One region of the Devosia sp. Leaf64 genome, then DNA from elsewhere that is predicted to be linked to it. Evidence: riboswitches for the same ligand, from Rfam matches in the RefSeq annotation. Region 1 holds a riboswitch; the other holds the start of a gene.

The links. Region 1 has a riboswitch for thiamine pyrophosphate ahead of thiB (thiamine ABC transporter substrate binding subunit). Riboswitches for the same ligand answer to the same signal wherever they lie in the genome.
Region 2: linked by a shared signal. The riboswitch ahead of ASE94_RS17525 (YkoF family thiamine/hydroxymethylpyrimidine-binding protein) and the one ahead of thiB (thiamine ABC transporter substrate binding subunit) in region 1 are both predicted to bind thiamine pyrophosphate.

The regions. Positions count from the first base shown of each region.
Region 1 covers NZ_LMLO01000012.1:473,369-488,677, forward strand. The annotation lists gene fliJ (flagellar export protein FliJ) at 1-16, opposite strand, end outside; gene fliI (flagellar protein export ATPase FliI) at 78-1,400, opposite strand; gene ASE94_RS07750 (response regulator transcription factor CtrA) at 1,829-2,536, shown strand; gene ASE94_RS07755 (alpha/beta hydrolase) at 2,694-3,563, shown strand; gene ASE94_RS07760 (RNA polymerase sigma factor) at 3,645-4,922, shown strand; gene ASE94_RS07765 (response regulator) at 4,926-5,294, opposite strand; gene ASE94_RS07770 (histidine phosphotransferase family protein) at 5,423-6,175, opposite strand; gene ASE94_RS07775 (YHS domain-containing (seleno)protein) at 6,254-6,751, opposite strand; gene ASE94_RS07780 (DUF1134 domain-containing protein) at 6,894-7,418, shown strand; gene ASE94_RS07785 (hypothetical protein) at 7,585-8,760, shown strand; gene ASE94_RS07790 (DUF6476 family protein) at 8,779-9,132, opposite strand; gene ASE94_RS07795 (RluA family pseudouridine synthase) at 9,131-10,159, shown strand; gene rpoH (RNA polymerase sigma factor RpoH) at 10,401-11,270, shown strand; gene ASE94_RS07805 (hypothetical protein) at 11,317-11,961, opposite strand; gene ASE94_RS07810 (thiamine diphosphokinase) at 12,020-12,712, opposite strand; TPP riboswitch at 12,746-12,847, shown strand; gene thiB (thiamine ABC transporter substrate binding subunit) at 12,915-13,919, shown strand; gene ASE94_RS07820 (hypothetical protein) at 14,072-15,309, shown strand, end outside.
Region 2 covers NZ_LMLO01000022.1:98,813-114,121, forward strand. The annotation lists gene ASE94_RS17490 (SDR family oxidoreductase) at 6-734, shown strand; gene ASE94_RS17495 (FGGY-family carbohydrate kinase) at 745-2,364, shown strand; gene ASE94_RS17500 (ABC transporter permease) at 2,487-3,293, opposite strand; gene ASE94_RS17505 (ABC transporter ATP-binding protein) at 3,299-4,090, opposite strand; gene ASE94_RS17510 (ABC transporter substrate-binding protein) at 4,205-5,224, opposite strand; gene ASE94_RS17515 (phospholipase D-like domain-containing protein) at 5,412-6,887, opposite strand; TPP riboswitch at 8,217-8,328, shown strand; gene ASE94_RS17525 (YkoF family thiamine/hydroxymethylpyrimidine-binding protein) at 8,319-8,927, shown strand; gene ASE94_RS17530 (ABC transporter permease) at 8,943-9,737, shown strand; gene ASE94_RS17535 (ABC transporter ATP-binding protein) at 9,734-10,483, shown strand; gene ASE94_RS17540 (ABC transporter substrate-binding protein) at 10,487-11,494, shown strand; gene ASE94_RS17545 (LLM class flavin-dependent oxidoreductase) at 11,491-12,792, shown strand; gene ASE94_RS17550 (PRC-barrel domain-containing protein) at 13,134-13,505, shown strand; gene glsA (glutaminase A) at 13,671-14,654, shown strand; gene ASE94_RS17560 (glycosyltransferase family 4 protein) at 15,118-15,309, shown strand, end outside.

The DNA of each region.
Region 1 (15,309 bases):
CGCTGCGCGATTTCAAGACCTGTACTCCTTACACATCAAGCCAGTTCCGAAAAGGCGTTAAGCCCTCCCGATAGACCCTAAGCATCGGCTTCCGCGATGATTTCCGCCAGGCGTCGATAGCCTTCGGCAACCGTCGTGGTCTCTTCCCGCTGCTGGCTCAAAAACGCCTCCAGCTTCGGGTTGATACCGATAGCAAGGTCCACATTCGGATCCGACCCTTTGCGGTATGCCCCCAACCGGATCAGCTCCTCCATGTCCGAGAATATGGACATGAGCTCCCTCGCCCTTGCCAGTACCGGCCGAAAATCGGGCGGTACGCACCCTGGCATGGTGCGCGAGATGGACCGGAGCACGTTGACGGCAGGATAACGTCCCCGCTCGGCAATTCCGCGCTCCATCACGATGTGCCCATCAAGAATGCCGCGCACGGCATCCGCAATTGGCTCATTGTGATCATCACCTTCCACCAAAACGGTAAAAAGTCCGGTAATAGAACCGGTCGTAGGCGTCCCTGGGCCGGCTCTTTCGAGCAAACGTGGCAATTCTGTGAAAACTGTCGGTGGATAACCCTTGGCGGTGGGGGGTTCGCCGATGGAAAGACCGATCTCGCGCTGCGCCATGGCAAAGCGGGTGAGCGAGTCCATCATGCAAAGGACGCGCTTGCCCTCGTCGCGGAAATATTCCGAGAGCGAGAGGGAGATATAGGCAGCCTGCCGACGCATGAGCGCCGCTTCGTCAGAGGTCGCAACGACGACGACGGCGCGGCGAAGGCCTTCTTCGCCGAGATATTCCTGAATGAACTCGTGCACCTCGCGGCCACGCTCACCGATGAGCCCAATGACCGAGACGTCCACATTGGTATTGCGCGCCAGCATCGACATCAGCACGGACTTGCCGACGCCGGAGCCGGCAAAGATGCCCATGCGCTGGCCTTCGCAGAGTGTCGTGAACGTATTGAGCGTGCGGACGCCGAGATCGAGCGGCGCGCCGACGCGCACGCGATCATGCGCCGCTAATGGGGATTGGCGAAGAGGATAGGATTTGGCGCCACGCTGAAGAGGGCCCAGCCCGTCGATCGGCTCGCCATTGGCATTGATGACGCGGCCGAGCCAGGACATCGACGGATTGACCGCGCCGTCATGGCGCTTAAAGACGGCCTTACAGCCAAGACGCACGCCGCTCAATTCACCAAAAGGCAGGCAAAGCGCATGGCCATCGCGGAAGCCGATGATCTCGGCAGCCAGGGTATCGCCGTCGCTGCCTTCGATCATCACCCGCCCACCTACGCGCAGTTCGCGCACGGGACCGACGACTTCGATAAGAAGGCCCTGGACCGATTTGACGCGCCCGAAAACCTCGACGTCGTCGATCGCATCGATGGCTGAAATCAGCGCCTTCATGAGTGGTCCTGCAACCCCGGTTCGAAAGAGACATGGTTTACGCGACGGCTCGAATCGAGCCCGTCACGAATCGCAAGATAACCGAACATTAACCAAATTTCGCTACTGGCTGAGCAGTAGGGTCAAAGGCAGGCAAAGGCCGAACTATGCCCAAAATCCCGGCACGACGACGAATGGATGAGTCGACTGAATCGCTTGTAGGCAACTTTTAACGTAATACTTTAAGAAATTTTCATCCGTTTTATGTTGCAATTTCAGACACTTAAACTTAAATCGTCCTAACGTCGTTTGCGTATTGCCGAACCGAATTAAACTTTGTTAACTATTTGAGCTTAGGCTTCAGTCATATCCAGTAGGGTTGGAGCGCGTGGGACGACTTGTCATCCACCGCGCAGGTTCCAGCAGGAACGAATGACAAGGGGAATATAATGCGGGTACTCCTCATCGAGGACGATAGCGCCACGGCGCAGAGCATCGAATTGATGCTCAAGTCTGAAAGTTTCAACGTCTACACCACTGATCTCGGTGAAGAGGGCGTCGATCTCGGCAAACTCTATGACTACGATATTATCCTGCTCGATCTGAACCTGCCTGACATGAGCGGCTATGAGGTCTTGCGGACCCTGCGCGTCGCCAAGGTTCAGACGCCGATCCTGATCCTCTCCGGTCTTGCCGGCATCGAGGACAAGGTACGCGGTCTCGGCTTCGGCGCCGATGACTACATGACCAAGCCATTCCACAAAGACGAACTCGTGGCCCGCATCCACGCCATCGTCCGTCGCTCCAAGGGCCATGCCCAGTCGGTCATCTCGACCGGCGATCTCATGGTCAACCTCGACACCAAGACGGTCGAAGTCCAGGGCGCTCGCGTTCACCTGACGGGCAAGGAATACCAGATGCTGGAGCTGCTTTCGCTCCGCAAGGGTACGACCCTGACCAAGGAAATGTTCCTCAACCACCTCTATGGTGGCATGGACGAGCCCGAACTCAAGATCATCGACGTCTTCATCTGCAAGCTGCGTAAGAAGCTCAGCGTCGCAACTGCAGGCAAGAATTACATCGAAACCGTCTGGGGCCGTGGCTACGTGCTGCGCGAGCCTGACGAGGCCGATGCCTATAGCGAAAACGTCGCCTAAGCGACCGCATCGCTTCAGCGTCATTCGTAAAAAGCCCCGCTCAACGGCGGGGTTTTTTATTGCCCAAAAAATCGCATCTGGCATGTCGAGCAAAGATAGGCCCACTCGTCGTCTCATCGAAAGCGCACTTCAAGTGCCAAGCCGATGGAGACTATCGATGTTGAGTTCCCTGACCATTGCCGCAGCCATTCTGCTGACAACGATTGGCGCGCAGGCCCAAGCCGAGGCCAAGGGCGACTATGCCGACGTCAACGGCATGCGCGTGTATTACGAGGTTTCGGGCGAAGGCGCGCCGATCGTCGTTCTGCATGGCGCCTATATGAATATCCCGGCCATGGGCGGGATTATCCCCGCACTCGCCAAGACCCACACCGTCTATGCGCTCGAATTTCAGGGCCATGGACGCACCGAAGACATCGACCGGCCGGTGACCTATCCCAATCTGGCGAGCGACGTCGCCGCTTTCATGGACGACGTCGGGCTCGAAAAGGCGGATATCTTTGGCTATTCCATGGGCGCGGCGGCCGCCTTGCGGCTTGCCATCGACCATCCCGAAAGAGTCGATCACCTGATTACCGCTTCGGTGAGCTATGACATGTCGGGCTCGCAGCCGGCATTCCTCGCCATGATCCCGACAATGGTGCCCGAAATGTTCGTCGGCACGCCCATGGAGGACGCCTGGAAAGCCCTCGCGCCTAATCCTGATGGTTTCCGGCCGTTTGTCGAGCGCATGATCGCGCTCGAGCATGAGCCGATGGCCTGGGGCGAGGACGTCAAGAAGCTGAAAATGCCGGTGCTGATCATCGGGGGGGATTCCGACATGATGACCCTCGAGCACCTCGTCAGCATGTACCGCCTGCTTGGCGGCGGCGAGCCCGGCGATATGGGCAAGCCCCTCTCCGCCTCGCGCCTTGCTATTCTCCCGGCGACCTCGCACACGGCCGTCATCGATCAGGTAGACCTACTGATGGGCTTCATGGAGCCTTTCCTCAATGGCGAAACGCCCAAGGGCATGTTCGATCAATAGTGGTTGGGGCCGGAGAGATGCAGTCCGGCCTTTTCCTCGCGTCTTTTCGCTGGCAATTTGCCCAGCGATCTGGAGGAGCCGATGAGCAATCGCACCGAAACGGACAAAGCCATCACGACTGTCTGGCGGCAGGAACAGGCGCGGCTCATCGCGAGCCTCACCCGTGTCGTCCGCGACATCTCGCTGGCCGAGGAACTGGCGCAGGACGCGCTCATGGCTGCGCTCAAGCATTGGCCGGAAACTGGCGTGCCGCGCAATCCCGGCGCCTGGCTGATGCAGGCGGGCAAGCGCAAGGCAATCGACTATTTTCGCCACCGCAAAATGGCGGCGGGAAAGCTCGAGGAAGTCGGGCGCACCATGGAGGAAGACGTGCCTGACGCCGAAACCGCCATCCACGACAGCATGGACGACGATGTCGGCGACGATCTCCTGCGCCTGATTTTCACCTCCTGCCACCCCATCCTGCCGGCAGAAAGCCGTGTTGCGCTGACTCTGCGGCTGATCGGTGGCCTGACGACCGAGGAAATCGCCCGGGCATTCCTTGCCAATGACACGACCATCGGCCAGCGCATCGTGCGCGCCAAACGCACCATTGCCGATGCGGGCCTGCCCTATGAAGTGCCGCGCGGCGCCGAGCGGGTGGAACGGCTCGCCTCGGTTCTGGGTGTTTTGTACCTAATCTTCAACGAGGGCTATTCCGCCACCGCCGGGGAAGACTGGATGCGGCCGCAGCTTTGCGAAGAGGCCATGCGCATGGGGCGCATTCTCACCCAACTCATGCCCGAAGAGGCAGAGGTCCATGGGCTTCTGGCGCTAATGGAAATCCAGCATAGCCGGGTCAATGCCCGCACAAATGCCAAAGGCGAGCCGATCCTCCTGCCCGACCAGAACCGGGCACTTTGGGATCAATTGATGATCCGCCGCGGCCTCAACGGGCTGCAACGCGTGACGGCACTCGGCGGTGACACTGGCCCCTATGCCCTCCAGGCAGCGATTGCCGCTTGCCATGCGCGGGCGCGGCGGGCCGAGGACACCGACTGGCGTCGGATCGCCTCGCTCTATGCGCTTTTGGTAGAGGTCATGCCCTCGCCCGTGGTCGAGCTCAATCGGGCCGTGGCGGTTTCGATGGCCGAGGGCCCTGCCCCGGCACTCACGCTCGTCGACGCCATCCGGTCAGGTGGTTTGCTCGACAATTACCACCTGCTCTATGGCGTCCGTGGTGATCTCCTGAGCAAGCTCGGGCGGCACACAGAAGCCAATCTCGATTTCCGCCGCGCAGCGGAGCTCACGCGGAACGAGCGCGAAAAAGCCTATCTCCTCGGACGCGCCGATGAGGCGATGTCAGCGCTGACGGCCTGACGATCAGGCCGCGACGATGGCGGGATCGAATTTGGCGGCCAGGATCGCGCGGTCGAAAGGCTTCATCATATAGTCGTTGGCCCCGGCCTTGCGGGCCATGGCGATGGCGCCGATGTCGTTCTCGACTGTGCAATAGACGATATGGGGCTTCTCGCCACCGATATAGGCTCGCAAATGCTTTAGAAATTCGAGCCCGCTCATGATCGGCATCTGCCAATCGAGGAGTATCGTGTCAGGCATGTTGACCTTGCACTTTTCGAAGGCTTCCTGCCCGTCTTCGGCCTCTTCGACCTCATAGTGCAAATCTTCGAGAATGCGCCGCGCGACCTTCCGGACGACGCTGGAGTCGTCAATGATCAGGCAGGTTGGCATCTAAAAACTCCGGGCAGCAAGGGCAACCCGGAGTATGCAGCGCAACTGGTTCGAGAAAGGTTAGCGCATACCGCTCGAAAATGGGGACTGATCCCCAAAAAGCGACATGCGCCAGACAGATGCGCCGGTTAGTCGGCCTTGAGGTCTTCGGACTTGGTCTCTTCGACCTTCACGTCTTCCGCCTTCGTTTCTTCAGCGGCCGATGCCTCCACGGCGTCCTTGGACTTGGGCAGAGCGGTAAAGAAGAAAACGTCCTGCTCGATACCGATATCGAGCTCCATATCGGTCATGCGGGCGAGAAGACCGGTGTAGAACGGCTGGATACCGCGCGCATCGACCGAGCCTTCATCGGGCATGCCCGACAAAAGGCCGGCAGAGCCTGAGGGGACCAGCGTCTTCTGGCGCTTTTCCGGATCGCTCTTGGAGCTGAATTCAAACTTTTCTTCGCCCGCAGGACCCGAAATACGCGCGCTGACCTGGCCGCCGCGCGGCACCGAACCCGCTGCGATCAGCAGCATGTTCATGAAGAGCTTGGCCTTGTGCTTGGGCAGAAGGATCAGTGGCACATCCCATTCGAGATCGGCCTTTTCGATGTCAAAGAGGATACGCGCAACGCGCTCGCATTCGCGTGTGTCGATATCGGTGCCGGCGGTCGAGGACGCTCCATAGGCGAGACGGGCAAATTCGAGCTTGGCGCGGCTCTGCTTGGCCGCGCTGGCGATCAGGTCGCGGGCGCCCTCCGACATATCGGCCTGGTTGGGATCGGCCAGGACTTCGAGGCCATTGCCGATGGCGCCGATGGGATTGATGAGGTCATGGCAAACCCGCGAGCAGAGCATGGCAGCGAGGTCTGTTGCCTTGAGCTCAATGATATCGGTCATCGTCGGTCTCCATACGCCCTCGCCCAAGGCAGAGGGGAATCAGTGTTGCGGAAGGATAGTGGGGAGCGTTGCCGAGCACTACTGCGTCGACAGTGTTTTGGATAAAGTGGGCCAGTTCTTGGCGCCGTTGCGCGCCGCAGCATCGGGTGCGAGGAGAAATGCCTCGCGGTTGGAGGCGGAATAAAAGAGAAAAAGCCGTTCCTTGAAAACGGTGTACATCCGCGGATCGGAATCCGACACAAAGCCGCGCGCCATGCTCATGGCCCCATGGCCGCCATATTGAGGCGCATAAATTTCCGGATGTTTTTTGAAAACCTCCATATTGGCCTCGTTGGCAAAGTGCCAGGGCGCGCCTTTCCAGGAGAATTCGAACTCGGGCTTGCCGGGCAGCGGTGCCGGATCGGTGAAATAGGACACCGGGTCCATGCCGCCTATGGCGATGCCGGTCAGGGGGTCGGTGGTGATGTAGCTCACGACCGATTGGGCGACTGCCGGGCTGAACTGGGCCGAAACCGGCCCGAAAAGCGGCAGAAGCACGGCAAACATGGTTAAGATTTGTTTAGAGGTTTGCTTCATGATCTGGCTCAGGAACGGCACGACGTCGACGGCAAATTTGCCGCAAAGACCTTAATGTCTTCGTAACCACGCTGAGCCGCCAAGGGAGCAGACCATGTTCAAACGCCTCGCCAAGATTGGCGCCCTCATTCTGGCGCTCGCCATGCCTGCGGCCGCCCCCGCTGTCGCGCAGGGCTCATTGAGCGATACCTATTCCGGCCAGGAACTGGTCGAGAGCGGACACCAGTTTTTCGGTTCCGCCTCCCAGGGCCTTGCCTCTGTCGTTGAAAAGGCCGTGAGCCAGTTCGGCTTGCCCAATGGCTATATTCTTGGCGAGGAAGCCGGCGGCGCCCTGTTCATCGGCGCCAAGTATGGCGAGGGTAAACTCTTCACCCGCAATGCGGGAGAATATTCAATCTATTGGCAGGGCCCGAGCATCGGCTTCGACGTTGGCGGCGATGGCTCCAAGGTCATGATGCTGGTCTATAATCTCAACGCTATTCAGGAAATCCTCGGCCGCTATCCCGGTGTCGATGGCTCGGCCTATGTGCTCGGTGGCTTCGGCATGACAGTGACCAAGCGCGGCAATGTCGTCGTGGTGCCGATCCGCTCCGGCGTCGGCGCGCGTCTCGGGATCAATGTCGGCTATCTCAACTTCACCAACGAGCCCACCTGGAACCCCTTCTGATCGGTTCGAGCGATAAAACGTGTAGGCAAGCCGGGGCACTTTCCCCGGCTTTTTCGTGACGGTGAGCCCCAAAGCCGTTAGGGTTAATCTTCGGCAAAGATGGTCAGGCCAGACCGGTCCGGCTTATTAATCCGTTGGGTCTGCCGGTGCAGCCGGAGTATGCGCGATGCTTATCGAAAATATAATGTACTTTGCGCTGGGCCTCTTAGCTGCGGGGCTGATCGCGCTCATCATCATGCCCGCGGTGTGGAAACGCGCCGTGCGCCTCACCAAGCGCCGCATTGAAGCGGCGACCCCAATCACCCTGTCCGAATTCCGCGCCGACAAGGACCAGTTGCGCGCCGAATTTGCGCTCTCGACCCGACGGCTCGAAATGAATGTCGAGGCTCTGCGCAAGCGCCTTGCCGAGCAGTTGAGCGACGTCAATCAGAAGCGCACCGATCTCGGCGCACTCAAAGCCGAACGCGACAAGCACCTCTCCGTCGTCACCGAACTCGAAACGCGGCAGGAAGAACTGCGGGCGCGCATCCTCGAGCTGGAAAAAGAAGGCACCGATCTCGCCCAGCGGCTGCGCATGCGCGAACGCGATGCTGAATCACGGCAGGGCGAAATCGAAAGTCTGCGCAGCAATCTGCGTGGTGGCCTCCCAGCCTCGACCATGGCGCAGGAAATCGGTCTTCTCGGCGATTATGAAGAGGACATGGAGCGTCTGATGACGGCGCTAGCCGTCGAGCGCAAGCGTGCGGCGTTCCTTGAAGATCAGGCGCGCAGCCTCATCGAGCGCCTCGAGAATTCCGATCGCCGCTCGACGGAATCGACCGCCGCGATTGCCGCCATGCGCAATGCCCTCGCCCGCCGCGACGCCGATCAGGAAGAAAGCGCCGAGGCTTTGACGGCAGCAGAGGCGCGGATTGCCAGCGCCGAAAACCGCCTCAATGCCCTGCTCGCCGAAAGCAGCGAGGCGGTTGCACAAAGCAATGGCCGCGCCGAACAACTTCTGGCCGACAAGCTCAACCTCGAAGACGAAGTCGAAAAGCTGCGCAAGAAGGTCGCCAATGTGGAATCTTCCATTCTGGCCGATTGGGACACCGAGCGGCTCGAAGAAGCGCATCTGCGCGAGCGGCTCAACGATATCGCCGCCAGCGTCAGCAAGCTCGTCTATGCGGTCGACAACGACGCGCCGCTGCAGGACGAGGTCGAAGAAAGCCTCTTTGACCGCGTCCAGCGCTTTGCCGACGATGGTGAATCCATGGGCACGCTCGCGCCCCCGCCAAGCGAGGGTCCACGTCGCGGGTCGGTGTCGGACCGCCTGCAGGCTCTGCGGGAAATTCAGGGGCGCTAAGGGCAAAGCCCCTAATTCCTACTCCGCCGAAATCGCCGTCGTCTGCCGCAGTTCACCGGTGCTCGCGTCAAAGACTGAGAGCATCACCGCGCCGCCGGCCTGATAGGTCACTTGGATCGTACCATCAACGCTGAGTGCCGAGAGCACTTCGGCGCCAGCCGGGACGCTGACGGTTTCGGCGATCGTTGGCGGCGGCGCATCGCGCATGACGCGATAGACAATCGCAAAGCCAACCGCCATAAAGCCGAGCAACATGATGCCCATGGCGAAACCCGCCGAGCGGCGTGCTTTTCCAATAGCGGCATTAGCCTCCGGCGTGAGCTCCCTCTCGTCAGGAAAGGGCGTATTGCCGGACTTGTCAGGATCACTCATGGCAGACGAAACCATTTCCGAATTCGAGGGCGAGCCGATCGAGCTTGTCGTCGATGAAACAGTGGCCGGCGGACGGCTCGATGCCGTTCTCGCCAAGGAACACGATGTCCTGAGCCGTAGCCGGATCAAGGACCTGATCCTTGAAGGCGCTGTCACGATCGACGGCAAGACCGTCAGCGAACCCAAATACCGGCTGAAGGCGGGCGAGACAATCGTCCTTCTTGCCCCACCCCCGGAAGATCCTGAACCGGTGGCGGAAAACATCCCGCTCGATATCCTTTACGAGGATGACGAGCTGATCGTGATCAACAAGCCAGTCGGCATGGTGGTTCACCCCGCCCCCGGCTCGCCCAATGGCACCTTGGTCAATGCGCTGATCTACCATTGCGGCGAAAGCCTCAAAGGCATCGGTGGCGTCAAACGGCCAGGGATCGTTCATCGGCTCGACCGCGACACGTCAGGCGTCATGGTCGCGGCCAAGACCGATCGGGCGCATAAGCACCTTTCAGCCCAGTTTGCTGATCACGGTCGCACCGGGCCTCTTCATCGGGCCTATATCGCCTTTGCCTGGGGCACGACGCAAAGCGCGCTCGGTACGGTCGATGCGCCCCTTGGCCGCGACCCCGGCAATCGCTTGAAACAGGCCGTACGCAAGGACGGCCGCGAGGCAATCACCCATTATGCTGTCGAAGCGCGTTACGGCGACGAGCGCTGGGATATCACGCGCATCCAGTGCCAGCTTGAGACCGGCCGCACGCATCAGATCCGCGTCCACATGGCCCATATCGGCCATCCACTGGTCGCCGATCAGGTTTACGCGTCCGGCTTCGCGACAAAGCTCAATCGCCTGCCCGAAGAATTGGCCGACGCCGTCCGGGCTTTGGGCCGGCAGGCACTCCACGCCGCGGAACTCGGTTTCGAGCATCCCGTCACCGGCGAAGAAATGACCTTTGAGGCCGATTTGCCCGATGATCTGCAGGCACTAGAAGACGCACTGGCGCCATTCGACAAGGCATTCGCCCGATAGGCACAGCACTGGTCACTCACCCAAGGGTGATCGAACTGCCTGGGGACCTGAGGCGTATACCTACCAGGCAGTTCGAATGCTGGCAGGAACCTTATCCGAATTGTAACGTTCGGACGTCTTTTGCCTCTTAAATTCGCCAAACTGCCGCCTATATATGGCGATGCGTCTCGTCTTGTGCCGCAAGGACAAGAGGAGATTTTCCGCCCGCGCCATGCGGGGGAATCAAGAAAGGGGGTGCACAATGGCCCAAACGAATTTGCCTGTCCTCTCGTCCGAGGGCGGACTTAGCCGTTACCTTCAGGAAATACGCCGGTTTCCGATGCTGGAACCCGATGAAGAATACATGCTTGCCAAGCGCTACAAGGAACATGCCGATCCCGGCGCGGCGCAGAAGCTGATCACCAGCCATCTGCGTCTGGTCGCCAAGATTGCTATGGGCTATCGCGGTTATGGCCTGCCGATCTCCGAAGTCATTTCGGAAGGCAATGTGGGCCTTATGCATGCGGTCAAGCGCTTCGAACCTGAAAAGGGTTTCCGCCTCGCGACCTATGCCATGTGGTGGATCCGCGCCGCGATCCAGGAATATGTCCTGCGCTCGTGGAGCCTCGTCAAAATCGGCACGACGGCCGCGCAGAAACGGTTGTTCTTCAACCTGCGAAAGGTGAAGGGCCAGATCGCGGCTCTGGAAGAGGGTAGCCTCCACCCCGACCAGATCAAGCAGATCGCGACGACGCTCAAGGTGACCGAAGCCGATGTCGTGTCGATGAACGCTCGCCTTTCGGGTGATGCCTCGCTCAACTCGCCCATGCGTGCGGACGAAGGCTCGTCGGAATGGCAGGATTGGCTGGTCGACGATACGCCCGACCAAGAAACGAGCCTCGGCGAAACGCAGGAATTCAGTGAGCGCATGGGCCTTCTTACCCAGGCTATGGACGTGCTCAACGAACGCGAACGCGCCATCTTCCAGGCCCGTCGCCTGCAGGACAATCCTTCGACGCTCGAAGAGCTGGCGCAGCAATATGACGTCAGCCGCGAACGCATCCGCCAGATTGAAGTCCGTGCCTTTGAAAAGGTGCAGGAAGCGGTCAAGGAAGCGGCTCGTCCGCACTGATCGACGACATCATGAGATGATGAAGGCGGGCCAAGTGCCCGCCTTTTTAGTTTTGAGGAACGGACGCCAGCCAGAGCGTGAACGGATCCTCTGGTGGGGCATTTTCGAGAGGCCCAAGAATTTCCGAGGCCGTTCGCGGGATGGTCACGTCGAACGTCTTGCTGACGAACTGCCGAAACTGAGCGGGCGGGCTATAGGGTGGCACGTTTTCAGCGCCGACGGTCGCCACGAGATTGGCATGCTCTTCTTCCGGCGTAATCCCAAAATATTCCAGCCAACACAGTTCGCCATAGCCGATCGCCATAAGCCGCAGCATATCGACGGGATTCTCGGTCAGCGTTGCCATCAACACCGAGCCGGAGCCCGAGCCCATATGGACGATAGAGAGACCGCCATCGTCACGGCGCCACAGCGCGGCGTAGGAGCCCTCGCCGCCGGTCGGGATGATGGGCGCTAGGCGCTCGGCATAGGCTTTGTCATCCGTACCAAGCCAAGCCTCGACATGGCCGGGATCGACCGGCTTGAAGCCGGTTTCGCTGGTGAGTTGGGCATCGGCCGATTTGACAAAGGCCATGCCGCCATCGCGCACGAAATTGTTGGCGTCGAGCCAGTCGATCGTGGTGACGAAGGCTTCTGGTAGTTCCATGCCGGGCGGCAGCGAGGCCGCGATCGCTTGCGTAAAACTGCTCATGGCAAATCCCCTGCCTGTCAGAAGCGGAGTGGCCGCGAGACCCGCAAGCACGCTGCGTCTATGCACTTTTGCGCGCCTCTTCGATCAGGTCCCAAAGGCGTTCTTTGCCGAGAATAAGGAGCCAGGGCGTGTCGTCCTCGGGCTCGACCACCACGTCTCCGCCCGTGCCTTCATTCGATGTGCCGATCAGCCCGCCGGGCTCAAGCGTGAGGCCATCCATGGGATAATAGAGCCCAGTCGAGCGCCGGAACTGGATCGGCACCAGCGGGTGGATCGACACCCGCTCTTTCGGCGCCGCGTCGAAGGCAATGCAGCCAGTCACGGCGAGCGCGACATCGGTTTCATCGACCAGCAACAGCTTTCGCGTGGGTGCATATTGCAGAACGGCACTAAGCGCGGCGAGCGTATGGTCGAGGCGCTTGCCGGTCATCCCAAGGGCAAGGGTCACCGGGGCACTGGTCGAATAGAGCGCCTTTTGGAAATCGGTGGTGATCTGCTCGGGGATATGGATGACGCGCGTGCGCTGCTCCCACCCGGCCCGATCCGAAAGGGAATCGAGATCGCCGATGATCGCATCGGGCGTCAGGCCAGCCGCGCCAATCGCGTCGCCGCCGCCATCGGCACCAACCAGCGCAATGCCGCGCGCGGCCAGATCCTGTAAAAGCGCGCTATCGACGGCACCGCCGCCGACAATGGCCATGGGCCGTTGAAAGACCAGCGGCACTGCGCCTGCGCCGCTTCCTGAAGTCACTTGCACTGTCACATTTCTCTCAATATGGTCCGAGCCGTCTCGCTGGGGTGTTCCGGATCATGTCCGGAGCTGAGAGTTACCCATAGAACCTGAACCAGGTCATGCTGGCGGAGGAAGTTCGAGATGGCAAGGGCGTCTCTTCGCGTCCTCTCCATTGACTTATCCCTTCTCCCATGGCCGCAACCGTTGAAGGGATGACCAAATGGTCAAATCCACTTGCCTCGCGCTTGCGGTCCTTTTTGGATTGTCTGCCGTTTCTGCCCATGCGCAGGATGTACCCACGCTCACCATTTATACCTATGACGGCTTTGCGGCCGAATGGGGTCCCGGCCCGCAGCTTTCCGCAGCCTTCGAACCCGTCTGCGGCTGCAAGCTCAATTGGGTCGCCGCGGATTCGTCCATTGGTACGCTCCGCCGCGTGCAGCTCGAAGGCGCCACGACCGAAGCTGATCTCATCGTCGGGCTCGATACCGCCATTGCCGGCGAAGCCCGCGCCACCGGGCTCTTTGCCGATCATGGCCTGACGCTCGACAAGCTCGATCTGCCGGAAGCCTGGGCGGATGCGCAATTCGTGCCATTCGATTATTCGCACTTCGCCTTCATGTATGACACCGACCGGACCGCGACGCCGCCCAAGAGCTTTGAAGAGCTCATCGCCATGCCAGACGATTTCAAGATCGCCATCCAGGACCCGCGTTCGGCAACGCCGGGCCTTGGGCTGGTCCTCTGGATCAAGGCCGCCTATGGCGACCGCGCGCCGGAAATTTGGGCCGGTCTCAAGCCCCATATTCTGACCGTCACGCGCGAATGGAGCGAGAGCTATTCACTCTTCCTCGATGGCGAGGCCGACATGGCGCTCTCCTATACGACCTCGCCCGCCTACCACATCATCGAAGAGAACGACGACACGATCAAAGCGGCGCTGTTCGAAGAAGGGCATTATCCGCAGATCGAAGTGGCCGGGATTTTGAAATCTTCCAAGCACCAGGATCTTGCCAAGCAGTTCCTCGAATGGTTCGCTTCGCCCCAGGGCCAGAAGATCATCCCGACGACCAATTGGATGTTCCCGGTGGTCGATCTTGGGGCTGATCTGAACCCGGCCTTTGCCAGCTTGCCTCAGCCTGAAAAGACCTTGCGGTTGAGCGACGAGGATATCCTGGCGCATTCGTCCGAGTGGATCGACGAGATGCTGGCAGCGGTGCAATAATCAATGCTCTGCACAAACTTGATATGGCACCTCCCCCTTGACGGGGGAGGTTGGGAGGGGGTGCCGGCAGCCACGACGCTATCGTGGCTCACTTCCCCGTCCTCAACCCTCCCCGCAAGGGAGAGGGTGCCTTTCAGTGCGTGTGGCCACTCATGCTGACCCTCCCACACCGCCCCACCCGCATCGCCATCTCTTCAGCCCTCGCCCTCGCCATTGCCGGCCTCATCGCCGCCGTGCTCTGGGCCATCTTCTCCGCCGCCACCGACGCCAGCGGCTCCTCGCGCGTCGATATTTCCCACCTTCTGCGGATGACCGCCATCCAGGCGGGCCTCACCACCATCCTGTCGCTCTCATTCGGCATGGCCCTCGCCTGGGCGCTCAATCGCCTGCGCTTTCCGGGGCGCGATCTGGTGGTCGGGCTCTTTGCCGCCGCCATTGTCACGCCCGGCATGGTCGTCGCTTTTGGGCTCCTCTCCATCTGGGGCCGCAATGGCTGGATCAACCAGGCGAGCGAAACGCTATTCGGTTTTTCGATCGGCAATCCGGCCTTTGGGCTTTCCGGCATTCTCCTCGCCCATGTCATCCTCGACGGCGCCTTTGCCGCGCGCATTCTCCTTGCGCGGCTCGATGCCATTCCGCAAAGCAAGCTCAAGGTCGGGCAATCACTTGCCCTATCAGCGACGCAGCGGTTTCGGCTGATAGATTGGCCCGCCATGCGCACCAGCCTGCCAGGCCTCGGCGCCATCATCTTTCTCCTCGCCTTTACCAGCTTCCCGATCGTGCTGCTGCTCGGAGGCGGTCCGGCAAACCAGACCCTTGAGGTGGCCATCTATTCGGCCGTACGGCTCGATTTCGACCTTATCGGCGCTGTGCGGCTGGCCCTGACCCAGATCGGCGTTTGCGCGCTCGTCATCCTCCTTGCATCGAGCACGACGCCCGTCGTCAGCGTCCATGGCCGCTCGCTGCCGCCCACATGGGGCGATGGTTTTGGCGCACGCGTCCTGCAGGGACTGGTATTGGTTCTCGCCACCGTCGGCTTCGCCCTGCCGCTTGTCTCCGTGCTGATCGACGGGCTCGGCTCAGGCCTCCTCCGCGTGTTCGCCCAGGCGACATTCTGGTGGGCGCTGGGCACGAGTCTCGTCATCGGCAGCGCCTCCGCGGCCCTGACGCTGGTTCTGGCTCTGGCGCTGACATTGGGCCGCGCTGCCAGCGGATCGCGCGCTGCGCGAACGCTGTTGGGCACGCCGAGTTTTGCTTACCTCGCGGTGCCGGCCGTCGTGCTCTCGCTCGGCTTTTTCCTGATCGTGCGCAATCTCGGCGTGGCGCCAGCACAAGCCGCGCCCGTCGTCGTCATCATCGCCAACAGCCTTCTTGCCCTGCCCTTCGCCGT
Region 2 (15,309 bases), on a different contig from region 1:
ACAAAATGACCCAGAAACTTGGCGGCAAGGTCGCTGCCGTAACGGGGGCCGCCTCGGGCATCGGGCTCGAATGTGCACGCGCCATGCATGCGGAGGGTGCAAAGGTTGTCCTTATAGATCGCGACGCCGCACGCCTCGATGCGCTGGTGGACGAATTGGGCGAAGGCGCCTTTGCCCTCAGGATCGACCTTTTCGACCATGGACAAGTGGATGGTTTGGGCGAAGCCATCCGCGCCAAGGCCGGGGGCTTAGATATCTTCCACGCCAATGCCGGCTCCTATGTCGGCGGACCGGTCGTCGATGGTGACCCCGATGAGTGGGAGCGCATGCTCAACCTCAATATCAACGCCACCTTCCGCGCTGTCCGCTCGGTTTTGCCTCATCTTGTCGCTCAGAAAACGGGCGACATCGTCCTCACTAGTTCCATAGCCGGCCTTGTTCCTGTGGTGTGGGAGCCGATCTACACCGCATCGAAATTTGCGGTTCAAGCCTTTGTCCACACCCTCCGCCGACAGGTGGCCCCCGATGGCGTGCGCGTCGGCGCCGTCGCTCCCGGCCCTGTCGTAACCGCGCTTCTCAAGGATTGGCCAAAGGCCAAAATGGACGAAGCCCTCGCCAATGGCAGCCTGATGCAGCCGACGGAAGTCGCCGAAGCCGTGCTTTTCATGGTCACGCGCGCCAAGGGCGTGACGGTGCGCGACCTTGTCATCCTGCCCACCACTGTCGATCTCTGAAGGATATAAAATGACCACCGCGGCTCGGTATTTTGTCGGCATTGACGTCGGAACCGGCAGCGCTCGCGCTGGAGTTTTCAATGCCGATGGACACATGCTGGCCTCGGCCAAACGCGATATCGCCATCTTTCACGAGACCGGCAATATCGTCGAGCAATCGGGCAACAACATCTGGAATGCCATATGCGCATCGGTCCGTGAGGCCGTGGAGGCCAGCGGCGTCCTGCCCTCTTCGGTCGTCGGGATCGGTGTCGACGCGACCTGTTCGCTCGTAGTGGTTGGGAAGAACGGGAAACCGCTTGCCGTCGGTCCTTCGGAAGACCACGAGCGCAATATTATCGTCTGGATGGATCATCGAGCCGCCGAGCAAGCGAGACGGATTACCCGCATGGGCCATGATGTGCTGCGCTATGTGGGCGGAACAATCTCTCCGGAAATGGAAACGCCAAAGCTGCTGTGGTTGAAGGAAAACCGCCCGGAAACGTTCGACGCTGCCGAGTATTTCTTCGATCTGGCCGACTATATCACCTGGCGCGCCAGCGGCAGTCTTGCGCGATCCTCTTGCACGGTGACGTGCAAATGGACCTACCTCGCCCATGAGCATCGCTGGGATCCCACGTACTTCCGGGCCATCGGTCTTGATGCACTGGCCGATGAGGGTTTTGCCCGTATCGGCACCGAAGTGGTTTCACCAGGAACGCGCATTGGGGGCCTGACGGAGGAGGCGGCAGATCAACTGGGCTTGCCGGCGGGGACGGCGGTGGGCTCCGGCCTGATTGACGCACATGCAGGCGGGGTTGGAACAGTCGGCGCTCTCGGAACGCTCGAAGAGAATATGGCCTACGTCTTTGGTACATCGTCCTGCACGATGACAACGACCCAAAGCCCGGCCTTTGTCCCCGGGGTATGGGGGCCGTATTTCGATGCCATGGTTCCCGGCTTCTGGTTGAACGAAGGCGGCCAATCGGCCGCAGGCGCGGCCATCGATCGCCTGGTCTCCCTCCACCCCGCCAGTGGAGAAGCCAGCAAAAGAGCCGCAGAACTCGGGTTGCCGCTTCTTTCTTACCTGTCGCAGCTCGCCATAGGGCAATCCGCCTCGGCCTCTGACGCGATCGGCCTCGCGGATGGTGTCCACGTCGTCCCGGAATTCCTTGGAAACCGCGCCCCCCTTGCCGATCCCGACACCCGCGCAGTCATTGCAGGGCTCGGCATGGATCAGTCGGAAGCGAGCCTTGTCGCCCTCTATGTCGCCGGGCTCAGCGGCATCGGCTACGGTCTCAGGCAAATCATCGAAATCCAGGAGAAACACGGCGCGCCTATAAAGCGGATCGTGATCAGCGGCGGCGCCGGCCAGGACAATCTGGTACGACAAATCCTTGCAGACACCTCCGGCGTGCCGGTGGTCGTCACCGAGGCCAAGGAGCCGGTTCTGCTCGGATCTGCGATATTGGCGTCGATGGCCGCCGGGCACTTCCCCGACCTAACGACGGCAATGTCCAAAATGACCCGCGCCGCTGCTGCCTTCGAGCCAAACGATAGTGTTCGGCAAGTGCACGAAAAGCGGTTCGCCGTTTTCGTAAACCTACAGGCGATAGCGCGATCGCCGGAGGCAAGGCATAGCGCAACCTAGCGCCAGTCGCCACCTTCTCGCAGTGATTTAGGACTTTGTCGGCGGCACCGCTTCTCGAGTTCCGCCCGACTTTGCCATCTTGCGAAACCGCCCGATGTTTTGTGGTACGCGACTATTTCAAGTCAGTTCCCCATGGTGGAACGATGCGCCCAGCCGGTCATGCGCCTTTCGATCCAAGCCATGACCGCATACATGGCGATACCTTCGACAGCCAGCATGAGAAGACCCGCAAAGACCAGCGGCACGTTAAAGTTCGATTGTGCCGAGGCCATCATGTTGCCGAGGCCCGAATTGGACGCCACCGTTTCGCTGACGACCGAACCAACAAATGCCAAGGTGATCGCCACTTTCAGCGAGCCGAAGAAATAGGGCATCGAGCGCGGAATGCCGACCTTGAGCATGATGTCCATTTTCTTGGCGCCAAGCGCGCGCAGCACGTCCTCCGTTTCTGGTTCGATAGTCGCTAGGCCCGTCGCCACGTTTACAACGATCGGGAAAAACGAAATCAGAAACGCCGTCATCACCGCCGGCACAGTCCCGATGCCGAACCAGATGACAAGGATAGGCACCAGTGCCACCTTGGGAATGGCATTGAACCCCACCATTATGGGGTAGAGCCCGGCATAAATGGTCTTGGACCAACCGATGAAAAGCCCGATTCCGAGCCCTGCGACAACTGCGATCATGAACCCGAGCACAGTGGTGTAGAGCGTCTGCACCGAGTTCTTCCAGATCGGCGACCAGTATTGCGCGATGGCCTCGAACACTCGCGTCGGCGTCGGCAAAATCGTATGCGGCAGCCCGGACAGGCGAACGCCAATCTCCCAGATAACGAAGAGCCCGATCGTGTAGAGGAGCGGCGCGAGACGCACCCAATCGAGCTTGAAGGCCGGCTTTGGCGCAGTCGCAACAGGCGTAGGTGTTTCCATCGTCGTCATACTGCAGCCCTCGCCGTTGCGATTTCCCCGTGCAGCCGCTGCACCATTTCATTGAAAACGGGCTCGTAGAGCAGGTCCAACTGCCGTGGCCGCTCGAACGGCACCTCGTGCTCGGCAATCACCCTGCCCGGCCGCGCCGACATGACGACGACCTTATCGGCCAGGAACACACTCTCGCGCAGATCATGAGTCACGAGCACGATAGTGACATCCTGGCTCGCATGGAGGTCCCGGATCACGCACCAGAGTTCTTCGCGCGTAAAGGCATCGAGCGCACCGAACGGCTCATCGAGCATCAGCAATTCCGGTTCATGGATCAGCGCGCGGCACAGATTGGCCCGCTGCTGCATGCCGCCCGAAAGCTGCCAGGGGAATTTGTCGCCAAAGCCCTTCAGCCCCACCGTTTCCAGCAGTTTCTCTGCCTTGGCCACATATTCGGCTTTATGGCTGCGCAACCGACGCCGGTGTCTCTCGACTATCTCGAGCGGCAGCAGAATGTTTTCTAGCGTCGTCCGCCAAGGCAGCATGGTCGGGTTTTGAAAGGCCATGCCGACGATCGAAACAGGCTTGGTCACCTGACTATTGGCGACGATTACCGCCCCGTTCTGGGGAATATGCAGCCCCGTCGTCAGCTTCATCAGCGTAGATTTGCCGCAACCCGAGGGCCCGACCACGGCGACAAATTCGCCGCGATTGATTTTGAGGTTAAGCCCGCTGACCGCCAGCGTGCCGTCCGGCCCGCCATAGCGCATGTCGACGTTTTCGATGGAAACAAGCGGTGAAGCCATGCCGGTGCTCCAGAAGAAAAAGAGGTCTGCCCGGACCGTCCCCGTTCGCTCGAAAGAACGGTCCGGGCAGATGACCCAGGCGCCCTTTCGCCTGGGAAGATCGCCACCAAAGAGTTACGGCAGCATGCGCTCTGCAGCCGGCGGCAGATATTGTGCGTCGAACACATCAGCGGCAGTGACATTGCCCTTGAGGCCCATCGAGATCTTCAGCGTGTCGATGGATGCGGCCAGGCGCACCTCATCAATCCCGCCAAAACCGTTCTCGACCACATAGGGCGTCTTGATGTTCATCTCGTTCGCCATGGTCAGGCGCGCGGTTTCGGTGTCGATATTGAGCGTCTCATTGCGCGCCAATACGGCAGCGGCGCCTGCTGCCGGATCAGCCACGGCATCGGCAAAACCCTTGGCGAGCGCCCGAACAAACCCCTTCACGGCCTCCGGATTCTCCTCGGCAAAGGTCTCGTTCACCATGACGGCGTTGCCGTAAAGGTTCAGGCCGTGGTCCGCAAAGAGGATAGTGGCGATATCGTCGTCCGGAACGCCATTGGCCTTGAGGTTAAGGATCACCGAGAAAGCAAAGCCAAAAACGCCATCGACATCCCCCGAAGCCAGCATCGGCTCGCGCACCGGAAAGCCGATCGACTCGATGGTAATGCCCGAAGTGTCGATCCCCGCCGCTTCGACGAAGGCTGGCCATTGCGCAAAGGCGCCATCGGGCGGCGGTGCGCCGAGCTTCTTGCCTTCGAGCGATTTCGGATCGTCGGTGATCCCCAGAGATTTGCGACCGATGACCGAGAACACCGGCTTGTCATAGACCATCATGATGGCCTTGCCCGGCTGGGTGTTGTCCTCGTCGAGAAACTTGATCAGCGAATTGATGTCGCCGAAGCCAAACTGGTAAGCGCCGGTGGCGACGCGCGGAATGGCCTCAACTGAGCCATTGCCGGTATCGATGGTGACATTAAGTCCCTCGTCGGCAAAATACCCCTTGTCCTGCGCCAGCAGAAACCCTGCTGCTGGCCCTTCGAACCGCCAATCCAAAGTCAGCTTGACGTCGGTTTGCGCCAATGCAGGCACGGCGAAAATCAGAGAACTGAAGAGAGTAGCGGTCGCCAGAAGGCGAGGCGTGAGCATGGGTCTTCTCCGTGTTTGCTGGACACAAACAACCAAGACAAATTCATGCGCGCAAGTGGAAACTGATTAAAATTACCGCTGAAATAATATATGCATATTTTTTAGGCTGCAGTGCTAACATGTGGCCGTCATAGTTTGGGCTACGCACCATTTGGCGCGCTATACACGTGAAAATCTAGTTCGCAGGTCAGGGTCGCCCCAGATTGATCTTCGGCTTACGCAAGCGACGGAAAAGCCCGCGCTTCGTGAAAGCTTCGAAAATCTCTTCGGGACCCTCTGGATCCAAAACCTCGTGGTCCGCGAGCCATGCCTCGACGGCGCTTAAATCCTCAGGAGCGTATGGGACCAGAGATTTGCCATTGTTACGCAGGCCTTCGATGGCACCGATCAGTCCTCGCGCGTTCACTTCCCGCTCGAGGATGTCGGGCGAAACGGCAAGATGCTCTCCGAGTAAGCTATTGCGAATGGCCCTGACCGTTTCACTGACAGCTTCATTCTGAGCAAACGTCGCATCGATAGTGACGTCGCATTCGGTGTCGAGGCGCATGGAGCGATTGTTCAGATTTGACGAGCCGATGCGTACGACCTCGTCATCGATGATAAGGATTTTAGCGTGGACGTAGATTGGCTCGCCGCCACTGGTGACCGGCGTGTAAATCCGAAAGCGCCCATGCGTGTCCAGCCGGTTCAGCGCCTGATAAAGGCGAGCACGGGCGGTGTCCATCGCCAGGGGCTCCAGCCAACCTTGCGCGCTATCGGGGTTGATGACGACGATTTCGGGTCCATCGGCCTCCTGGAGGCGCTTCGCCATTGCTTCAGCCACCCGCCGCGACGCGAAATATTGGCTTTCGGCATAGATGTAGCGTTTTGCCCTGGCAATCTGATCGAGATACAGGTGCTCGATCTCGAGAACTGACGGCCGGCCGTCGATCTCAGGCGCAGAACGAGAGACTGCGATGGGCACATCAACGAATTGCGCATCGAGAGCGTCAGGCCAAGGCGATTGCTGCTTGCCCAGTTCTGGCATTGGCCTTCCTCCGGCCGTGATCCATCGATCGCGTGCGATGTCGGCGAGTGTGCGTGCAATCGGCCCTTCCAATGCCGTTGTGGCGTCATGCCAGGGTTTGTGCGGCTTGCCATTCGGACGCACGCGGCGTGGGTCTTCGTGTATATGGTCGCGTGTGTCCCAGCGGTCCTCGGTCATGTCGATGCCGCCACAAAAGGCCAGCGCCTCGTCGATCACGACGATCTTTTGGTGGTGCGATGCCGCTGGCGGATGGGCTCCATCGAGCTTGGTGTGAATACGTCTATGGCTCATCCATTTGAAGACGGTGAAAATGGTGGAGCCGCGAGCCAGCATCTTGAGGGCACCTAGATCCCAACGCAGCAGAAAGACTTCAAGTTCAGGGTTCTGCTGAACGAGCCAATAGATGAAGTCGCCGACTTTTTCAGGCGCACCATCGTTCGTGGGAGCGCCCAACCGGATGCGGGCATCAAAGTCCCAACCGATCAACACGATGCGCTTTTTCGCCTTCAGCATCGCTGCTCGCGCAACGCGGAAATAGTCATCCGCATCGATGATGACAGAAGCTCGCGTAGCGGTCTCGACCCGATAACAATTGACGCCTGGTAGAAGCGGGGCGCCACCGTCTCGCCGAACCATCCATTCATCCTTTATCGGCAGCGTCTAAGGCTTGGCTGCAGAACAGCGATCGCATCCCGATCGATCGCGATCAGAACGAATGTCTACCCATTAGGTTTCCATAGCCTGAGCCGGCCGCCCTCGAAGTTGCGACAGCCTTTTGCAACGTCAAAGCACGATCAAAATCACCCTTGGAGTTCGTAGGGACAGTCCGCAACGCGCCCGGTCGTTCAGACTGCCAATCCGATGTCCTCCAAACAGTCGGTCTGCTGAAATCGAGACAGTGGCAAATGGGGTTGATCGCCAACTCCGCGACGGTTCAGAACTCCTCGATTCCACCGCGAAGCAGTCGAAGCAATTCGGTATTCGAACCAATCTCTATGCACGTTGCGCTACCCTGCCCGCTCTCGAGCGCCAGCCTATCTTTTGGTCCAAATACCTCATCATATCGAAGCGTCCAGCGGAGAAGTTGGATCCGAATGCCATCCCGACGAAGCACGCGAGATAGCCGGAGCCACACCGGTGGCACCATTCGAATAATAGCGTCGGCGCGTTGAACCCGATCTATATAGGTCCTGCTATTGCCACCCTCGATGATCCACCTTTCTTGGGCCGTCAGCCGGCGCACGCGTGCATCGATATCGTCTGGAGCTCGCAGGTTTCCAAGCGGATCCCACACCTCCTCATCAACGGCATGGACGGGTAGTTCATAACGACGACCAAGACGTCGAGCGAGCCAGGTCTTGCCTGATCCAGGGCCGCCGATAATCATGATCCTGCGTATAGCCATTGCTCTGACTTAGCACGCGGCGTCATCACTCGCATGTCCGGTCAACGCAAAACCAAATCCAGTGGGAATGGCCGAAACGGGGTCGCAACGTGCCACTGCATCTGTGGCAACGGGCGTTATCGGACATTTCCCCGATTGCCCTACTCCGCCACCAAGCGGCTTCCCCCAAGAATGAGAGGTCGCACGAGACAATTTTTTCATCGAGACAGGCTCGCCGCATGAGCGTCGTTGTAGGGCTAACATTCCTAAAGATTGCAAACGGTCGAACTCACGGCCCAGAAATGCCGCTTGGCGCAGCGGGGCACCGTGAGCATCCGACTGACTGGCTCTCAGCCTCCTCTAGCTTGCCCCCTCTACTCGGTGAAAACCTTTTTGCGTTGATGCGGACAGCGGGTAGAGCCATCAGGATCAGCGCGACAGCGCCCTGATGAATATCACCCGTTTCTGCGGCTCCGTTCACCGGGACCCGCACCAGGCAGCCGACATCAGTTCGCCGGCCTCTTCACCTTACCTCTGACGTAAGAAGGCTTGCGTTCTGCGACCAGCAGCGCATATGGTGCCCATATCCACAGGGGTGCTCCGTAGGTCGGGGCTGAGATGAGGGCGGGAAGCCTTCGGACCCTATAGCTGATCTGGGTAATACCAGCGGAGCGAGGCGGGCCATGTTTTCGGGCGCACAGATATCCCTATACCCAATGACCGACGATTTCGTCGGCGTCATCATCAGTGCTTTGGGCGCGCTCGATCCCTATCGCGACCAGTTGCGCATTGAAACCGACGATATTTCCACTCTGCTCGTCGGTCCGCCCGAAGTGCTGTTCCCGGCCATGCGCGATCTCTTCAGCGCCACCGCCCGGACCGGCAAACATGGCGTGCTCTCGGCCACCATTTCGCGCGGCTGCCCTGGCGAGCCCGACGATCCCATCTGCAATTCGACCCAATTCGACGACACCGCCGCGCCCTTGGCCGAACGGCAGGCCGCGGCGCTGACTGCGGTACAAAATGCCCCCCACATCGGCGTGTTCTCTGTGGTCCAGCTCTCGCTTTACGTTCTGGGCCAAGGCAACCATATGGACGAAATCTATGGCTGCATCGACTTCCTCAAGCAGTCAGGCACCTTCGAGAAGTCCAAGCATTTCGCCACCAAGCTCAGTGGCGATACCGGCGCGCTCTTTGCCACCATCGAGCAGGCCTTCTGCCGCTTCGGTCCGCCGCAAGGCCATGTCACCATAGATCTGACGGTTTCAGCCAACAGCCCCAGCGCGCGCTGAACCCAAGGGCCATTCATGTCTATTATAGCCCCGTCGCGACAATTCGCGCGCTTTATCCGCCATGCCGGCCCGGCCATTGCCTCAGTCTCCACGCTGATCCTGACCTGGGAGACCTATGTGCAACTTTCGGGCATTTCGCCTACTGCGCTGCCAGCGCCCTCGCGCATCATCGTCCAGGGTTACGAGCAGCGCGAAGCCCTCACCGGCCATACGATCGCAACGCTTCAGGCCACCACATTCGGCTTTGCGTCCTCCCTCATCGTCGCCTTTCTCTTTTCAATCCTGATCGACTTTTTTCGGCAGCTGCGCCGGGCGCTGTTTCCCGTATTCATCATCACGCAGACCCTGCCGCTGGTCGCCATCGCGCCACTGATTGTGCTGTGGTTCGGCTTTGGTCTCACACCCAAAATCGTGCTGGTCGCGCTCGTGACCTTCTTCCCCATGCTTGTCGCCCTAACCCAGGGCTATGAAGCCACCGACCGCAATATCTCAGCCCTGCTCGCCTCAATGGGTGCGTCCCACTGGCGCATTTTCGTTATGGCCCGCCTGCCCTCGGCACTGCCTTATTTCTTTGCAGGCCTGCGCATTTCCATCACCTATGCCGTGGTGGGCGCCATCTTTGCCGAATATGCCGGCGCAGCCCGGGGCCTCGGCATCTATATCCTCAATGCCAAGAACAATTTCCGCCCCGATCTCGTCCTTGCTGCGGTCTTTGTCAGCGCCACGCTCACGCTGCTGCTTTTTGGCGCCACCGTGCTCTTGCAGCGCGCCGCCATGCCCTGGGCCCGGCTGTCGGAGGCCCGTCCATGAGTTCCGCCCGTCTAGACCTCAAAAACCTGCGTAAGAGCTTCGGGCACACTCACGTCCTCGCGGATATCAACCTCAGCGTTCAGCCGGGTGAATTCGTCTCGATCCTCGGCCCTTCCGGTGCCGGCAAATCCACCATCCTGCAATTGCTGACCGGCGCCATCGCACCCGATGGCGGCCAGATGCTGCTCGATGACCAGCCACTCACGCCAGCTCAACATCGCTTCGCCTTCATGCCGCAAGGCGATGCGCTCATGCCCTGGCGCCGCATCATTGATAACGCCACGCTTGGTCTTGAAGTCCAGGGTCTCGGCCGCCAGGCCGCCCGTTCCAGGGTTATCCCGCTCTTTGAAGAATTCGGCCTTGCCGGGTTCGAAAACCATTATCCCGCCCAGCTATCCGGCGGCATGCGCCAACGCGCCGCCTTGCTGCGCACAGTCGTCCAGCAACGCCCAATGCTGCTGCTCGATGAGCCCTTCGGCGCTCTAGATGCCCTCACCCGCGCCCAGATGCAGCGCTGGCTCGCCGACATGTGGACCCGACATCGCTGGACTGTGCTGCTGATCACCCATGATGTGCGCGAGGCCATGCTGCTCTCGGACCGCATCTATGTGCTGTCGGCCCGCCCGGCCTGCGTCGCCCACCATTTTCAAGTGCCCCTTGATCACCCACGCCACAGCGTCGGGTCACCCGAGCTTGCGGCCCTCGAAGCTCGAATTTTGCAGACCCTGCTCAATCCGGAGGACTAATTCATGCCCATTTCCCGTTTGATGATAGCGCTCGGCCTCGCCGTCAGTCTAGTCGCAACCCCGGCCCTTGCCCAGGGCACACCCGTCTCCATTGCGCTCGACTGGACGCCCAATACCAATCACATCGGCCTTTATGTTGCCAAGGCCAAGGGCTTTTACGAGGAGGCTGGGCTCGCCGTCGAGATCCTGCCCTATACCGATACATCTGCTGGTACGCTGGTCGCCAATCAGGTCGCCGATTTCGGTATTCTGGGCTCTATCGGCCTTTTCACGCAGCGCACCGCCGGGGCCGATCTGGTGGCAACCTATGCCCTGGTCCAGACCGAAACCGGCCGCCTCGTCTTCAATGCCGACCGGCAGGACATCCGGTCTCCCAGAGATCTCGATGGCAAAATCTATGGCGGCTTCGGCAGCGCATGGGAGAGCGCCCTGATCGACACGATCATCCGTCATGATGGCGGTAAGGGCGAGTTCGAGACCGTCACCCTTGGCACCTCCGCCTATGAAGCGCTTGCCAATGGTGCCGTCGATTTCACCCTCGAAGTCTACACCTGGGAAGGCATTAAAGCCGAGCGCGACGGCCCTGCCCAGCGTGCCTTCCGCTACGCCGACTTCGGCGTGCCCGACCAGCACACCAATTTCATTGGCACCAGCAATGCCTACCTTGCCCGCAACGCGGACACCGCCAAAGCGTTCATCACGGCCAGCCAGCGCGGCTATGACTATGCCGTCGCCCATCCCGATGAGGCTACTGACATTCTCGTCGCAGCCAATGCCGATGTGTTGCTCCACCGGGACTTTGTCCGGGCCTCGCTGGAGGCCTTGATCGATGGGCACTATATCCGGGGCGAAAATGGCGCGATCGGCACCATCGACCCTGCCAAAATGGAGGCTATTGGCACATTTCTCTTCGATGCCGGCATTCTCAAGGATGGCAATGGCGCTCCGGTAACTGCCAAGCCCGATTTCACCGCCTATTACGCCAACGATTATCTCGACGCTGCACCATGAGCAGAGGCCGGCGCATGGGCCTCAATGCCGTCATCTTCGGCATCGGTAGTCATGAGGCCGGCTGGCGCATGCCCGAAAGCAATGCCCTGGCCTCGACGGATCTCAACTATTGGATCGACATTGCCCGGCGCGCCGAAGACGGTGGCTTCGACGCCTTGTTTCTGGGCGATGTGCTGGCGCTCCAGCACAGTGCGGACCGGCATCTCTGCGATGCCATGGACCCGCTGATTATCCTCTCGTCACTTGCGTCAGTGACCAGCCGCATCGGCCTCATCGGCACCGCCTCGACCAGCTTCGACCACCCATTCCATCTCGCCCGGCGCTTTGCCTCCCTCGATCACATCAGCAAAGGACGCGCGGGCTGGAACATCGTCACCTCCTCCAACCCGCTCGAAGCCTATAATTTCGGGCTCGATGCCATGCCCGATCACGCCGAGCGCTATGCTCGCGCCGCCGATGTCACCCAGGCTGTCATTGCCCTGTGGGATTCCTGGCAGGCCGACGCGCGAATTGCCGAAAAACAATCGGGCCGCTACCTCGATCTCGCCAAGGTGCAGCCTATCGATCATAAAGGTCCCTTTGTCCGCAGCCGTGGTCCGCTTAATGTGCCGCGCTCCCCGCAGGGTCGCCCCATCCTTGCACAGGCTGGCGCCTCCGAAGCCGGGCGAGACTTTGCCGCCCGCTATGCCGACATGGTTTTCACCGTACAGTCCGACCTTGGCGATGCGCAGGCCTTCTATCGTGACATGAAGGCGCGTGCCGTCCAGCATGGCCGAGCCCCCGAAAGCCTTCTTATCTATCCCGGCCTTGTGCCCATCGCCGCTCCCACTTTCGGTGAGGCTGAAGACCGCCTTGAGCAGATGAACAGCTTCATGGTTATCGAACACGTCCTCGCCAAGCTTTCCGAATTCCTTGGCACCGATCTTTCCCAGGCGGATCTCGACGCACCCTTGCCCGACACCGTTCGCGCTCATGCTGCAACAAGCCAATCGAGCCAGAGCCGTGTCGCTGTGTTGGCCAACATCGCCCGCCGCGACAGCATGACCCTGCGCCAATTGTTGATGCGCATGGCAAGTGGACGGGGGCACCTGCTCGCAGTCGGCACCGGCTCGGACATTGCGACGACGATGCAGTTGTGGTTCGACAATGAAGCGGCCGACGGCTTCAACGTCATGGCCCCAATTATGCCTGCTGACCTGCAGAGCTTTATCGATCTGGTAGTCCCGCAACTCCTCGAGCGCGCCGTGTTTGCAACAGACGAACAAGCGACCCTGCGGGCCCGTCTACGGCTGCCGTAGGGTAGAGCACTGCTGGAAAAGTCGCTCCATTCTTTAGCACTGACCGGCGCCTTTCGGTCGCTCGACGGAGCTTTACGCGTTCCTGGAAAGGGAGATCACGCGATGGCGCGGTGCGTAGCGGCAGGAGCCCTAACGGCTAATGATCATCGGCTATGGCCCGCGGCCGTGCTGACGCCCTGTCGACCATAGTCGGATGAGACTGAGTCGCGATCAACCATCGTACCTGCCAACGGCCCACGAGCGGCGGCAGGTACACTAGCGGTCGGGAATCGCGACATTTTGCCCGGCAACCATATGCGATGCCTGGGGCGTTCCTCTCCGGTAGCAAACGGAGTTTCTGAATGAAAAAAGCAAATTTCGCCTTGGTTCCTGCCGTCGCTCTGCTCGTTGCAGCACCGGCATTGGCGCAAGCACCGACCCAGTGGGTCGAGCTGGAAGACACTGCGCAGGTAGCTGCATTCAATAGCACGGTCGATCAGATCGAAGACTGGGATCTCTACGACGCAGCAGGGATCAAAATCGGTGAAGTCGAAGCCGTCCTCGGTACCGATGCGACCACCGCGACAGCTCTGGTTGTCGATTTCGAAGAGGCCGCTGGTTACGTTGACGGCGACGTGATCGTTCCAATCGACCAATTTACGTGGGAAGCCAATCGTCTGTCCCTTGCGATCGAACCCACCGCCGCCCAGCAGCTCGAGCTCTGGAACGACTAACACTCAACGCTACAACGCAGAAAAACCCGCGCTACGGCGCGGGTTTTTGATTGGGTCTTATGCTTAGAACGCGTTGGAGCACGCAAAAAGCGTCGACATTTATTCTTCCAATTCTTGTCACTCAAATCTTTGCCGCACGTTGACCAGAAAATGGGGAGACTCTGAGTGAAAGACCGTCAGCACAGCGTATTCGAGTTGCAAACAATTCTTGATGAGACGGTTAAGGACGTAAAGGACCATGCTGAACGGATCTATATAGACGCAAAAAAGGTGGCAGACGAGCACCACAAACCGGCGCCCCGCAAAGCGGACTTTGCGAAATTTGGTTTGTCTGTGTTTACCCGCAAAGGCGATCTTGTAAAGGCCGGCGATGCAGCCAATGCATTTCCGATCCAGTCTATTTCCAAAGTATTCGCGCTTGAAGTGGCGCTGCAAAGACACGGTGACAAGCTCTGGAAGAGAGTCGGCCGAGAGCCATCTGGAGACGCGTTCAATTCCATTATTGATCTCGAGCGCTTCAAAGGAGTGCCTCGAAACCCTTTCATCAATGCTGGCGCGCTCGTCGTGATCGACTCGCTTCTCGATGCAAAAGGGGAAGATGCGAATGGCTCGGTGATGAACTTCGTCAAACAGCAAATGGACGACGAAATCGTCACTGTCGACGCGGACGTACTGGAAAGCGATCAGGCTAGGGGTGATCTCAACCGATCATTGCTGTTCATGGCCAAGCACCACGACAATCTGCGCCATGCGGTCGATGACGTTATGAACGCCTATGTGCATCAATGCGCTATTTCCCTCGATTGCATTGGGCTCGCTAAAGCGGGGCGGTTTCTTATGCAGGAGGGTCCAGACGAACGATCGGACCGAGGTTTGCAAGCATCCCGACGCGCCCGGCGCATCCTCTCCATAATGATGACATGTGGTATGTACAACGGGTCCGGAGACTTCGCTTTTCGGGTTGGCCTGCCGGCAAAATCAGGTGTTGGCGGCGGCATCCTGGCTGTCGTGCCGCACATCGCATCCATAGCGGCATGGTCTCCTGCGCTGGACCCGTTTGGGAATAGTTGGCTTGGTGTTCTGGGGCTGGAGTACCTAACGAACCGTACGGATTGGTCCGTGTTCGGAAATATCCTGAGCAAACCCTAGTGGTTAGTTGACCGTCCATATATCTGCGCTGGTTGGATTGGGCCGAGGTTTCATGGTGTTGCGTGAGACACGAAAACCCATCCTAATAATTGGCTATGGCAACATTACCTGCCTGCACCGTCGCCAGGAACGACGAAACGCAGAGCGTTGGTCCCGGTGCGGCCAATCGAAATGCGTGAAACATCACCTCAAATCCTGCGCCCGACAGGGTCGGCAGTAATGTACTCGTCCCGGAGAGTGCGACGAATTTCCAGTGACCTAGCGAGGGCTCGCGCTGGGCTCTTGTAGGGGTGTCCGGGTCCGCTCCCGTCTCTGATCTTCTATGCAACGCGTGACATGTGACGGAACTTAACGCGAAAGGCGCGGTTCATGCAGGCAACCTTAGTGGCTGCTTGGCCATAAAAGCCAAATCTTTTCATAGTTTTGACCCACGCCACTCGTGGCGGGAACGGCGGAGCATAATTTGTTCAGCGAGGGCTTGCGCACGTCCATTGTGGTGATCAGCGACCGCGTCGAAAACAGTCATCGGCCTGGTGAAAAGCCTTTTGACGCCGCGCCGAGGAAGCTTTTGGTTAGCGAACCCGCTCCCTCCGTCGTAGGCAGTTACCTTGAGCGCCTACCGCTAACTGCCATTCGCAGCGGTCTCGTCGAATTC